2 regions of the Rhizobium sp. 768_B6_N1_8 genome follow, and region 1 is predicted to be linked to the other one. Evidence: riboswitches for the same ligand, from Rfam matches in the RefSeq annotation. Region 1 holds a riboswitch; the other holds the start of a gene.
The links. Region 1 has a riboswitch for FMN ahead of ribB (3,4-dihydroxy-2-butanone-4-phosphate synthase). Riboswitches for the same ligand answer to the same signal wherever they lie in the genome.
Positions count from the first base shown of each region.

Region 1 (7,186 bases):
AAGAATGCAAGGCGCGCGTCGAACAGGCAGCCGGCATGCTGCAGCTCTCACCCTATCTGGAGCGCCTGCCGCGCCAGCTTTCAGGCGGCCAACGCCAGCGCGTAGCCATTGGCCGCGCCATCGTTCGTGACCCGAAGGTCTTCCTGTTCGACGAACCATTGTCGAACCTTGATGCCGCTTTGCGCGTTGCCACAAGACTGGAGATCGCCAAGCTTCACCGCGGCATGCATGACACCACGATGATCTATGTCACCCACGATCAGGTCGAGGCCATGACGCTTGCCGATCGCATATGCGTTCTTCGTGATGGCGTCGTCGAACAGATCGGAACTCCGATCGAGCTCTACGAGACCCCGAACTCAATCTTCGTCGCCGGCTTCATCGGCTCGCCGAAAATGAACTTCCTCTCCGGACCGTTCGCGGCTCCCTATAATGCCCATACGATTGGGGTGCGAGCCGAACATATCGAGTTTAGAGATCAGGATCCTGTCTGGACGGGCACTGTCATCCACTCAGAAATCCTCGGCTCGGACAGTTTCGTCTATCTCGACATCGGCTCCGCCGAGCCGCTGACCGTGCGAGAGACCGGCGTATCGAGCCACCAGCCCGGCCAGCAACTGGGCGTGTCGCCGGTCAAGGATCGCATTCACCGTTTCGACCAATCCGGACGCGCACTCGAAAAGGTCCCTTTCAAGGGCGCAGCCTGACCACCAATCAAACAAACAGGATCCGACCGCTTCCCATCGGTTCCGGTCCGCTACTTGCTGTGAAGGAGCAAAAACTTGTCTATTCGCACCATCGTCTGGGGTGAGAACATCCACGAAAATACCAACGCCATTGTCCGGGAGATCTATCCTGATGGCATGCACACCACGATCGCCAAGGCGCTGAACACCGATCCGGCGATTTCGGCAACGACCGCCACGCTGCAGGAGCCGGAACACGGCCTGACGGAGGCCCGCCTTGCCGAGACCGATGTGTTGACTTGGTGGGGTCACAAGGACCATGGCGCAGTCTCTGACGTCGTCGTCGAGCGTGTCGCCAAGCGGGTCTGGGAGGGCATGGGCCTTCTCGTGCTGCATTCCGGCCATTTCTCCAAGATCTTCAAGCGGCTGATGGGCACGCCCTGTGCGCTGAAATGGCGCGAGGCGGGCGAGCGCGAGCGTCTGTGGACGATCAATCAGCGCCATCCGATCGCTGCTGGTCTCGGCGAGCATTTCGAGCTGGAAAACGAAGAAATGTACGGCGAGCAGTTCTCGGTGCCGGAGCCGTTGGAAACGGTGTTCATCTCCTGGTTCCAGGGCGGAGAAGTCTTCCGGTCTGGCCTCACCTGGCGCCGCGGCGCCGGCAACATCTTCTATTTCCGTCCCGGCCACGAAACCTACCCGACCTATCACGATGCGAACGTGCAGAAGGTGCTGATCAACGGCGTGAAGTGGGCCTATAACCCGCAGGGCGACCTGAAGAGCATCACCGATGCCCCAAATGTGCCGGTAGAGAAGGCACTGGAGCCGATCGTCGAGCGTGGTCCGAGACTGCATCAAGCCGGCGAAGCCGGTTACCGCTGAGGAGAAGAGCAATGCGTCTACTTGTTCTTGGCACGGGCATGATGGCCAAAAACCAGGTTGCCAACTTCCTCGCCATCGATGGTGTCGAGGTGGTCGGCGCCGTCGACACCGATCGGACCCGGCTTGATGAGTTCGCCGATCATTTCAATATCGGAAAGCGCTTCAGCACGCTCGAGGAAGCGATCGCCTGGGGCGAATTCGATGCCGCCACCAACGTCACGCCTGACCGGATACATCATGCGACGAGCTTGGCGCTGATCGCCGCCGGCAAACACGTCTTCTGCGAAAAGCCGCTGGCAGAAAACTACGCCCATGCGCTTGAGATGACGGACGCGGCTGAGGCCGCCGGCGTCATCAACATGGTCAACCTCACCTATCGCAACGTCGCACCGCTGCAACGGGCGCGCGAGATGGTGTTGGCAGGCGAACTTGGCACCATCCGCCATGTGGAGGCCTCCTATCTGCAGAGCTGGCTGGTGTCCCGCGCCTGGGGCGACTGGCGCACGGAATCGCGCTGGCTGTGGCGCTTGTCCACCGGCCATGGATCGAACGGCGTGCTCGGCGATGTCGGCATTCATATTCTCGATTTCGCCGCTTATGGCGCCGCGACCGATATCGACCATGTCTTTGCGCGTCTCAAGACCTTCAACAAGGCGCCGGGCGGACAGATCGGTGAATATATGCTCGACGCCAATGACAGCTTCACCATGTCTGTCGATTTCGCCAATGGCGCTCTCGGCGTCATCCATGCGACACGCTGGGCGACCGGTCATCTCAACGAACTGAAGCTGCGCATCTATGGCGAAAAAGGCAGCCTCGAAGTCATCCATCGTCCTGACGGCTCAGATCTTCGGGGCTGCTTCGGTGACGATATTGAAAGCGCCACCTGGCGTGACATCGAGGTGCCGTCAGTGCTGACCAACTACCAGCGCTTTGCCGAAGCGGTCAGAACCGGAAAGCAGGACGATCCCACCTTCCGCCATGCCGCCAACCTGCAGAAGGTCATCGACCTCGCGATCGTATCGGAGAAAGAACGTCGGGAGTTCAATCTGCTGGCTTCCGAGAGCCTGGAAGGCACGGCCGGCCAGGAACGCAAGACGGACGATCAGGGACCGGCGCTAGCACTCGTCGTCTGAAGGCATGGTGAAACATCGAAGGCCCGCGTGATCGGGCCTTCGTCGAGCTAATAGCTCACGCTGCTTATCCGTGCCAGAGCGCGAGTGCCTCGTTGCAGACTACACAAACGGCACCCACGCGATCTTGGCTCGCCGTGGCTCTTTTACGCCAGGCCAAGACACGCTTACTAGGCGGCCTTAACAGGCGCTCTCACGCCCCGATAAGCAATGAGATCCTCGATTGTGATCAGATGGAGGCCGTGCCGTTCGGCAAACTGCTCAAGCTCGGGCAGGCGTGCCATCGTGCCATCATCATTGGCCACCTCGCAGATGACACCTGACGGCGACAGGCCGGCAAGCCTTGCGAGGTCGACAGCCGCCTCGGTATGACCTGGACGAGAAAGCACGCCGTTCGGATGCGCACGCAACGGGAAGATATGGCCGGGCCGCGCAAAATCCTCGGGGCGGGACGTCTCGGCAATGAGTGCGCGAACCGTCGCGGCGCGGTCAGCCGCCGAAATTCCGGTCGTCGTTTCAGGAATATAGTCAACCGACACGGTGAAAGCCGTCTTCAAAAGTTCGGTATTGTTGGGGACCATCTGCGGGATCTGCAGCTCGTCCAGCCGCTCGCCTTCCATTGCCACACAGATGAGGCCGCGAGCATAATTCATCATGAAGGCGATCGCCTGCGGGGTGATTGCCTCGGATGCGATGACGAGGTCGCCCTCGTTTTCACGATCACGATCGTCGACGACGACCACGATCTCGCCACGCGCAATCGCGACGATCGCATCTTCGATTTTGGAAATTGCCATCTTCTCTGCCTTTCAAGGGTTAGCCGCAGTGTGCGGCGTACATGGCCTGTCAAAAGCCACCATTTTCCCTTGGGCGAACAAGCATATGAAACACCGCGTGCCGAGCGGTGTCCTCTGCGTTGCTCTCTTCCATCCGGACTATGACCGTCGGCTCCGGCATCTCACCGGATCTGCTGACCCTTCGCTTCCACGAAGGCGCTCGCGGGCTCCGAGTTGCCTCGATACCGCCGGTGGGGAATTGCACCCCGCCCTGAGAACATTACTTAGATAGATGATGAAGGCCTTGTTCTGCAAGAGGTTGGGTGCAGATCTCGCCGCGGGAACTGCCTCGCAGAGGTGAAAGCACCGTTTCCTATTGTCGAACAGAGCTAGGACATGATGAGGCCGCCATCGACATTGATGGTCTGGCCGGTAATGTAGGCTGCATCGTCGCTGGCAAGGAAGGTGACGAGGCCGGCGACGTCTTCGCCGGAACCGGCGCGCTTCATCGGAATGCCTTCGACCCATTCCTTCATCAGTTCGCCGGGGCCGTAATTGCCGAGCAGCTTGCCCCATGCCTGGTCGTTATAGGCCCACATGTCGGTCTCGATGATGCCCGGGCAGAAGGCGTTGACGGTGATGCCGTCGGTGGCGACTTCCTTGGCAAGGCTCTGGGTGATGCCGACGACGCCCATCTTCGAGGCGGCATAATGCGGCGTGTAGATGAAGCCGTCGCGCGCCTGGCCGGAGGCCGTGTTGATGAGACGGCCGCCGCGGCCGTGCTTGCGCATGCGGGCGATCGCTTCCTGGGCGCAGAGGAACACGCCTTTGGTGTTGACGGCCATGACCTTGTCCCACTCGCCCTCGGTCATATCCTCGATGCGGGCGATGGTGATGACGCCGGCATTCTGGATGGAGACGTCGACAGCGCCGAATGCCTGCTCGGCTGCGTCATAAAGGGCCTTGACGCTTGACTTGTCAGTGACGTCGCCAACGAAGGAAATAACCTTGCCGCCATCTGACTTGATCTGTTCTGCCACGCCATGCACGCTGTCTTCATTGGCCGAAACGACGAGATTGGCGCCTTCGCGCGCAAAGCGTTTGGCGATCGCTGCACCGATACCGCGGCTTGCGCCGGTAATGACGACGGTCTTGTTTTCAAAACGTTGCATTCTCTTTTCCTTTCAACGGCGCCGGCGTGAGCGCACCGATCTGCACTGGCGACACTTGTCTCCGCACTCAGAGTTCAAACGGCTGCCGAAATAATTCCTGCGAATTCCGAGGCCTTCAGCGAAGCGCCGCCGACCAGCGCTCCGTCCACATTGCGAAGCCCGAATATCGCCTCTGCATTGGATGCCTTGACCGAGCCGCCATAGAGGATCTTGACCGAATGGCCATCGCTGCCCAGCCGCTCTTCGAGCATCTGCCGGATCGCCGCATGGACCTCCTCAATCTGTTCGTGGGTCGGCACCAGTCCGGTTCCGATTGCCCAGACGGGTTCATAGGCGATGACAAGATTTCGGCTGGTAGCACCCTCGGGGACGGATCCCCGCAGTTGTTCGCCGACGACTTCGATTGCCCGGCCTTCGTCGCGCTCATGGCGTGTCTCACCGACGCAGACGATCGAAATCAAGCCTGCCCGATGCGCGGCAAGCGCCTTCCCCAGCACAATCTCATCGTCCTCGCCGTTCAGGACACGGCGTTCGGAATGTCCGAGGATGACATAGCGCGCACCGAGATCGGCAAGCATTTCGGCAGAAATTTCGCCCGTGTGGGCACCCGACGACTGCGCGTGGCAATCCTGCGCGCCGATGGCGAGATCAGTATCCTTGACCCGCGCCACGGCGCGGTCGATCAGCGTGAAGGGCGGGCAGACGACGATATCGCACGTCGCACTGCCCGTTAGCCCCTTCAGCGCCTCGATCTCAGCTTGGGAGGAGACGAGACCGTTCATTTTCCAATTGCCTGCGATCAGCTTACGCATGTCATCACCAGCAGCAGAAGCCGCCGTCAACGAGCAGATCGACACCCGTCACGAAACTTGCAGCATTCGAGAGCAGGAAGACCGCAGGACCGACCATCTCATCGACACTGGCCATACGCTGCATCGGCGTCTGTTCTTCGAAGAGCTTGGTCTGATGTACCATCTCCGGCCGGGTGTTCATCGGCGTTGCGGTATAGCCCGGCGAAATCGTGTTGACGCGGATGCCGCGCCCGACCCACTCCATGGCGAACGACTTCGACATATGGATCACGCCCGCCTTCGAGGCATTGTAATGGGCCTGGCTCAAACCGCGATTGACGATAACGCCCGACATGGAGGCGATGTTGACGATCGACCCGCGGCCGTTCTTCAACATGGCGCGTGCCTCGGCCTGGCAGGACAGGAAGATGCCCTTCAGGTTGATGTCCATCAGCGTCTGGTACTGATCCTCTTCCATCTCCTCGGCGGGATTAGCGTTGGCGATACCGGCGGCATTGACAGCAAGCGAGAGCGCACCGAGATCGGCTTCGGTGCGGGCGACGGCTTCGGCAAGCGACGATTTACTGGTGACGTCGGCAGCAATCTCGATCGAGCGGCGACCGGCAGCCCTGATATGGCTGGCAGTCGTGGCAAGACCGTCATCAGTGCGGCGATCGAGAAGCGCCACGTCGGCGCCGCACTGGGCAAGACCGATGGCGATCCTTTGCCCGATGCCGCTGCCGGCGCCCGTCACGATGGCAACCTGGCCGCTGAGATCAAATAGTTTAGGTGCGTTCAGAGAGATGTCGGACACCGCTCTTCCTTTCTGTCTTTGCCTAGATTGTCGCCAGTTCCATGACCGAGACGTCGTTCGCCTCGTCACGCTTCAAAATGCCTGCCTGTTTGCCCTGCGCCAGCACGAGAATGCGGTTAGATACGCCGAGAACCTCCTCGAGATCGGAGCTTACGACGATGACCGCGACGCCCTGTTTGGCGAGGTTGACGATGATATCGTAGATGCCGGCGCGGGCTCCGACATCGATACCGCGTGTGGGCTCGTCCAGCACCACGACCTTCGGATCGCGCATCAGCCATTTGGCGATGACGACCTTCTGCTGGTTGCCACCCGAGAGGTCGGAGGCAAACTGCTCCGCACGCCCCTTGACGCCGAATTTCGCCACCGCCTTTTCGGCGAAAACGCGTTTCACGCTCGAAGTGAGCCAGCGCCCGCCAAGCTTGTCGAGATTGGCGTAGATGATGTTCTCGCTGATCTTGTGTGCAACGACGAGCCCTTGATCCTTGCGATCTTCCGGAACCATCACGATGCCCTTGGCGATCGCATCCGCAGGGCTGCGCAGCTTCAGCGCCTCGCCTTCCAGCCGGACCGAGCCGGCGCTGATTGGATCGGCACCGGAAATCGCGCGCACGAGCTCGGTGCGGCCGGCACCGACGAGGCCGGCAATGCCGAGGATCTCGCCCGCGTGAACGTCGAAACTTACATCCCGGAAGGAATCATCCGGCGACGTCAGGCCGGACACTTCGAGCACGGGCCTGCTGGTCGGCTCGGGAAGGGTCGGAAACATGCGATCGAGCGAGCGGCCGACCATGCTTTCGACGATCGTGCGTACCGGCGTCGAACTGTCGGCAAATTCATGGACGCGCTCTCCGTCGCGAAGCACGACGATGCGATCGGTGATCTTTTTGATCTCTTCCATGCGGTGGGAGATGTAGATGATGCCTACGCCC
Region 1 covers NZ_JBPWPV010000002.1:310,165-317,350, reverse strand. Annotated here, with positions in the region: gene AB8B33_RS25720 (ABC transporter ATP-binding protein) at 1-707, shown strand, start outside; gene AB8B33_RS25715 (ThuA domain-containing protein) at 783-1,568, shown strand; gene AB8B33_RS25710 (Gfo/Idh/MocA family protein) at 1,580-2,704, shown strand; gene ribB (3,4-dihydroxy-2-butanone-4-phosphate synthase) at 2,872-3,498, opposite strand; FMN riboswitch at 3,616-3,760, opposite strand; gene AB8B33_RS25700 (glucose 1-dehydrogenase) at 3,867-4,649, opposite strand; gene tpiA (triose-phosphate isomerase) at 4,724-5,461, opposite strand; gene AB8B33_RS25690 (SDR family oxidoreductase) at 5,466-6,254, opposite strand; gene AB8B33_RS25685 (sugar ABC transporter ATP-binding protein) at 6,277-7,186, opposite strand, start outside.

Region 2 (7,186 bases), on a different contig from region 1:
GCCGAGATCGATACCTATACGAGCCGCGAGGATTTCTACGAAGCCCTCGGCCATGTGCTCGAAGAGCCGCATGACGATCCGGTCGAACTGGAAGCCTTGTCGCGTTCCGTCGTGTCGGAATTCGAGAGCTACGTGAAGCTCAACAAGAAGATTTCGCCCGAGGTTGTCGGTGCGGCCAGCCAGATCGACGACTATTCGAAGCTCGCCGATACGGTTGCTTCGCACCTGTCGATCAAGATCACCGAGAAGCAGGAGATGCTGGAAACCACCAGCGTCAAGGCTCGCCTCGAAAAGGCGCTTGGCTTCATGGAAGGCGAAATCTCGGTCCTGCAGGTCGAAAAGCGCATCCGCTCGCGCGTCAAGCGCCAGATGGAGAAGACCCAGCGCGAATACTACCTGAATGAGCAGATGAAGGCGATCCAGAAGGAACTCGGCGACGGCGAGGAAGGCCGCGACGAGATGAGCGAACTGGAAGAGCGCATCGCCAAGACCAAACTGTCCAAGGAAGCCCGTGAAAAGGCCGATGCGGAGCTGAAGAAGCTGCGCCAGATGAGCCCGATGTCGGCGGAAGCCACCGTCGTGCGCAACTATCTGGACTGGCTGCTCGGTATTCCCTGGGGCAAGAAGTCGAAGATCAAGGCCGATCTCAACAATGCCGAGAAGATCCTCGAAGCCGATCACTTCGGTCTCGAAAAGGTCAAGGAGCGCATCGTCGAGTATCTGGCGGTCCAGGCTCGTGCCACCAAGATCAAGGGTCCCATCCTGTGCTTGGTCGGCCCTCCGGGCGTCGGTAAGACCTCGCTCGCCCAGTCGATTGCCAAGGCAACCGGCCGTGAATATGTCCGCATGGCTCTCGGTGGCGTCCGTGACGAAGCCGAAATCCGCGGCCACCGCCGCACCTATATCGGTTCGATGCCCGGCAAGGTCATCCAGTCGATGAAGAAGGCGAAGAAGTCCAACCCGCTCTTCTTGCTCGATGAGATCGACAAGCTCGGCCAGGATTATCGCGGCGATCCGTCTTCGGCTTTGCTCGAGGTACTCGATCCGGCTCAGAACTCGACCTTCATGGACCACTACCTGGAAGTCGAATACGACCTGTCGGACGTGATGTTTATCACGACGGCGAATACGCTGAACATCCCGGCTCCGCTGATGGACCGCATGGAAATCATCCGTATCGCCGGCTACACCGAAGACGAAAAGCGCGAGATCGCCAAGCGGCACCTGCTGCCGAAGGCCATCAAGGAACATGCGCTGCAGCCGAGCGAATTCTCGGTCAGCGACGATGCCCTGATGGCGATCAGCCAGCATTATACCCGCGAAGCCGGTGTCCGTAACTTCGAACGCGAATTGATGAAGCTCGCCCGCAAGGCGGTCACAGAGATCATCAAGGGCAAGACGAAGTCGGTTCACGTCACGGCAGCGAATATCGACGATTATCTTGGCGTTCCGCGCTTCCGCCACGGCGAAGCCGAGCGTGAGGATCAGGTCGGCGTGGTCACGGGTCTTGCCTGGACGGAAGTTGGCGGCGAGTTGCTGACGATCGAAGGCGTCATGATGCCCGGCAAGGGCCGCATGACCGTCACCGGCAACCTGAAGGAAGTGATGAAGGAATCGATCTCGGCAGCGGCGTCTTACGTCCGCTCGCGCGCCGTCGATTTCGGCATCCAGCCGCCGCTCTTCGACAAGAGCGACATCCATGTGCACGTGCCGGAAGGCGCAACGCCGAAGGATGGTCCGTCTGCAGGTGTCGCGATGGCAACCGCGATCGTCTCGATCATGACTGGCATTCCGGTCAACAAGGATGTGGCAATGACGGGTGAAATCACCCTGCGCGGCCGTGTCCTGCCGATCGGCGGCCTGAAGGAAAAGCTGCTGGCCGCATTGCGCGGCGGCATCAAGAAGGTGCTGATTCCGGAAGAGAATGCCAAGGATCTGGCAGAGATTCCGGACAACGTGAAGAACAACATGGAGATCATTCCGGTCTCCCGCATGGGCGAAGTGATCAAGCATGCGCTGGTCCGTCGTCCCGAGCCGATCGAGTGGGATGGCACGGTGGAAACGCCCGTCATCGCGACTGTCGAAGGGCTCGATGATGCAGGTGCAGCCATCGCTCATTGAGCTTTGGCGGCCACATTTATGCCCAATTGTTGCAAATCCTGAAAAAGGCCGGCGGAAACGCCGGCCTTTTTTGTGAAAACGTCATGTAGACGCTTGCTTTTCCTTGATTTGCAGGGTTTTTGGGTTCTCGGCGGGCCTGATGAAAGCGATTTCTGCGCCTAGCTTACAGATTGAGTTGTTTCAAACCATTTAGAAAGGGGTGGAAACATGAACAAGAATGAACTCGTGTCCGCAGTAGCCGAAAAGGCTGGACTGACGAAGTCTGACGCAGCATCTGCCGTAGACGCAGTTTTTGATGTTGTGCAGGCCGAGCTGAAGAACAAGGGCGACATCCGTCTCGCTGGCTTCGGCAGCTTCACGGTTTCTCATCGCGCTGCCACGAAGGGTCGCAACCCGTCGACCGGCGCCGAAGTTGACATTCCGGCACGCAACGTGCCGAAGTTCACGCCCGGCAAGGGCCTGAAGGACGCCGTCAACGGCTGATACGAGATTGTCCGCCGGCCGTAAACGAGAACGGTCGCGCAGGATTTCGAGGGGGGTTCGGCATCGCCGGACCCCTTTTTGTTTTCGCCGCTTGCGGCATGCAGCGCTTTGTCTTACGACGGTGATGTTCTCAGGGCGGGGTGAAAGTCCCCACCGGCGGTAAGGGCTACGGCCTGAGCCCGCGAGCGCCTTCTCAAGCCTTGGTTTGGGAAGGGTCAGCAGATCCGGTGTGATTCCGGAGCCGACGGTTAGAGTCCGGATGAAAGAGAATGAGCATGGCCGCGCGCGGGCAGGGATCTGTCGGCGTCTGCGTTCTGTAGCCTCATGCGTCCTGATTTATGTTTGGTCCCTATTCCGGATGGAAGACATGAATCAGAATTCCCTTGCAGTTTCGCACTCCCGCGCCTTCGCCGGTGCAGCCTTCATGGTGCTTGGAGGCGTCGTCTTCTCGCTCCTCAATGTCGTCACCCAATGGCTCACGATGAAGCTTGCCTTCCCGGCGGCCTCCGCAGCCTTCTGGCAATATGGCTTCGCCTTCCTTTTCTCCTTGCCCTTCCTGCGCAAGGTTGGCCTTTCTGCCATGCGCACGGATTATCCCTGGCGGCATATCGTGCGTGTCGTCCTTGCCGCGCTCGGCGTCGAGGCTTGGGTCTCCGGCCTCGCCTCCGTGCCGATCTGGCAGGCGATCGCACTCGTCATGACCTCGCCCTTCTTCATCATTCTCGGCGCACGCCTTTTCCTCGGCGAGCGTGTTGGCCCCACTCGCTGGATGGCGACAGGTGTCGGCTTTATCGGCGCCATGATCATCCTCCAGCCATGGTCGGACAGCTTCACCTGGGCAGCACTTCTGCCTGTTATCTCGGCCCTGCTTTGGGGCGCCTCTTCGCTCATCACCAAGAGCCTGACCGGCATTGAGAAGCCGGAGACGATCACCGTGTGGCTGCTGGTGCTGCTGACGCCGATCAATGGCGGCCTGGCGCTCGCGGCGGGCTTTGTGGTGCCGACGGGCGCCGCACTTGCTCTCTTCCTTCTGGCAGGCCTCCTGACGGTCGTGGCGCAATATCTGCTGACGCTCGCCTATGCCAGTGCCGACGCTGCCTATGTGCAGCCTTTCGACGACCTGAAGCTGCCGCTGAACGTGCTCGCCGGCTGGCTTTTCTTCGGCTATGCGCCGGCTGGTTATCTGTGGCTCGGCGCTGCGCTTATCCTCGCCGCGTCGCTCTTCATCATGCGCAGCGAGATGCGTCGCGAACGGCAGGCGGCCTGACGCAAACCGTACAAAATGTCGCAGGCTGTCATGTGTCTGTCATGGCAGTCCCGCAAAAAACCTCTGTTCGATTTTTTCGACATTGGGGGATTTTCAATGACATTGTCTTCGCGCAAGGCAGCGCTCGCTGCCATGCTTTTTGCATCCGTTGCCTTCCCGGCAGCGGCCGAGCCGGTTTTCAACCGCATCGCCTCTTTCCCGGTCGCGACCAACCTGCCGGCTGACAAGGACAAGCTTTCGGCCACCTCGGCCGAAATCATTACCGCTTCGCAGGATGGTAACACGCTGATCTACAGCGACAGTCCGCTCGGCGCGATTGGCTTCATCGACATCACCGATGCCAAAGCGCCCAAGGCCGGCGGCGCGCTGATGATGGACGGTGAACCGACCTCGGTCACGACTGCAGCCGGCAAGGCGCTCGTCGCCGTCAACACCGGCGAAAGCAAGCAGAAGCCGTCAGGCCGTCTGGCGATCGTCGATATCGCCGGTAAGAAGATCGATGCCACCTGCGATCTCGGCGGCCAGCCTGATTCGATCGCCCTCAACAAGGATAGGACGCTCGGCACTATCGCGATCGAAAACGAGCGCGACGAAGATGTCAACGACGGCAAGATCCCGCAGATGCCGGCAGGCGACCTCGTCGTCTTCCAGGTCAAGACCGACGGTACCGTCGATTGTGGCACAATCAAGCACGTTGCCCTGGCCGGTCTCGCCGGCGTTGCACCCGAGGATCCGGAGCCGGAATTCGTTGCCTTCAACAGCCAGAACGAAATCGCCCTGACCCTGCAGGAAAATAACGAGATCATCATCCTCGACGGCGCGACCGGCACGGTGAAGACGCATTTCACCGCCGGCACCGTTGATCTCACCGGCATCGACACCAAGCGTGACGGCGCCCTGAAATTTACCGGCGAGAAGAAGGGCGTCCATCGCGAGCCCGACGCTGTGAAGTGGCTGGACGACAACCGTCTCGTCGTCGCCAACGAAGGCGATTATGAAGGCGGTTCGCGCGGCTTCACCATCTTCGACAAGACCGGCAAGGTCCTCTTCGAATCCGGCAGCTCCTTCGAGCGTGCCGTCGCCGCGCTCGGCCACTATCCGGAAAGCCGCTCCTCGTCGAAGGGCGTCGAGCCGGAAGGTCTCGAAGCGGCCAAGTTCGGCACTGACAACCTGTTCTTCCTGCTCGCCGAGCGCGCTTCCGTCGTCGGCGTCTACAAGGACACGGGCGCCGATCCGGAACTGCTGCAGATCCTGCCGTCGGGTATTTCTCCGGAAGGCGCGATCGCCATTCCGCAGCGTAACCTGCTTGCGACCGCCAATGAACTCGACCTCGGCAAAGACGGCGGTGCGCGTTCGCACGTGATGATCTACGAGCGCCGCGAAGGCGAGAAGGCCTATCCGCACATTGTCTCCGCCGAGAAGGACGGCAATCCGATCGGCTTTGCAGCCCTTTCGGGCCTCGCCGCCGTTCCGGGCAAGCCGGGCATGCTCTACGCCGTCAGCGACAGCGTCCTCGGTTCGCAGCCGACGATCTACACGATCGACGCCACCAAGAAGCCGGCCGTCATCACCGATGCGCTGGTCGTCAAGCGTGACGGCGCTCCGGCTCAGAAGCTCGATATCGAAGGCATCGCTGTTGCCGCCGACGGCTCCTTCTGGCTGGCTTCGGAAGGCTATACCGAGCGCCTGGTTCCGCATGCGCTCTACAATGTTACCGCCAAGGGCGACATCAAGACCGAGATCGCCCTGCCGAAGGAGTTGCTCGCCAACGAAATCCGCTACGGCTTCGAAGGTGTCACGATCATCGGTACCGGCGACGATACAACGCTGTGGATGGCCGTTCAGCGCGAGTGGAACGACGACGAGAAGGGCTTTGTGAAGCTCCTCTCCTATAACCCCAAGAAGAAGGAATGGGGCGGCGTCCGCTATCCGCTTGATAAGACCGAGAGCGGCTGGGTCGGCCTCTCCGAAATCACCGCTCAGGGCGACAGCGTCTACATCATCGAGCGCGACAACCTCGTCGGCGATGCGGCCAAGCTGAAGAAGCTCTATAAGGTCGCAATCTCCGACCTGAAGCCCGGCAAGCTCGGGGCCGAACTGCCGGTCGTCAAGAAGACGGAAGCCCATGATTTCATCGGCGACCTGAAGTCGGCCACCAATGGCTATGTTCTCGACAAGCTGGAAGGTTTCGCCTTCGACGCATCAGGCAAGGCCTATGCTGTGACCGACAATGACGGTGTGAGCGACTCCTCGGGCGAAACCCTGTTCTTCCCGGTCAACCTGACCGCTACGAACTGAGTTCGCATTCCCGCGAAATGGAAAGGCCGGGTTTTGCCCGGCCTTTTCTTTGGCTCAATCACACTGACGACCCGACGGACCTAGACCATGAATTTGGGCAGTGCGGCCGCCAATGCGTCGACGGCAAGACGGATCCTGAGCGGCAGGTGCGGTGTCTGCAGCCAAAGCGCATGGCAGTCATAGAGAAACTCCGGCTGACCCGGCAGCAGCACTTCCAGCGCTCCAGCCTGCACGCGGTCGCGGATGAGCCAGTAAGGCAGCCAGGCAAGCCCCATGCCGGCCGTTGCCGCATCTGCAATTGCATCGAGATCATCGAGCCGCAATCGGCTGTTCGGCCGAACTTCCACCGGAGGCTGGTCGCCATGCGGGAAGAGCCATGGGCTGAAGCGGGCAGAGCGTGCGTAGATGATCGCATTGTGCCTGCCGATATCTTCGATCTGCTCAGGTCTACCATGCGCATCGAGATAGCTCGCTGAGGCGCAGACCACCATGCGCTGGCGCGCGACGCGGCGCGCGATAATGCCTGACCTGTCTGCCAGTTCGCCGGTCCGGATCGCGAGATCGTAACCGTCATCGGCGAGATCGGTAATGGGATCGCTGAGCGACAGATCGAGTTCGAGGTTCGGATATCGCTTTGCAAGCTCGATCAGAACCGGAAGCACGCAATGACGCCCAAAATGCACGGGCATGGTGACACGCAGCTTGCCGCATGGTTCGGAAAGATGATCGATCGCGAGCGCATCCGCCGCCTCCGTCTCGGCAAGGATCATCCGACAGCGCTCATAATAGGCGCGCCCAAAATCCGTCAGGCTCTGGCGGCGTGTCGTCCGGCTGATAAGGCTGACCCCCAATCGCTCTTCCAGAAAGCGGATGTGCTTGCCGACCATGGGGCCAGATAGGCCGAGTGCTGCTGCCGCTGCCGCAAATGAGCCCAGATCCACGGCCTTCACGAAGACGGTCATGCTGGTGAGACGATCCATATTGCAAACCCATAGTTTCTTCTGTCTTGCTTTCTGG
Region 2 covers NZ_JBPWPV010000001.1:1,125,458-1,132,643, forward strand. Annotated here, with positions in the region: gene lon (endopeptidase La) at 1-2,121, shown strand, start outside; gene hupB (DNA-binding protein HupB) at 2,329-2,604, shown strand; FMN riboswitch at 2,727-2,879, shown strand; gene AB8B33_RS05770 (DMT family transporter) at 2,963-3,871, shown strand; gene AB8B33_RS05775 (esterase-like activity of phytase family protein) at 3,968-6,169, shown strand; gene AB8B33_RS05780 (LysR substrate-binding domain-containing protein) at 6,250-7,149, opposite strand.
Region 2: another riboswitch for FMN. It lies ahead of AB8B33_RS05770 (DMT family transporter); the one in region 1 lies ahead of ribB (3,4-dihydroxy-2-butanone-4-phosphate synthase).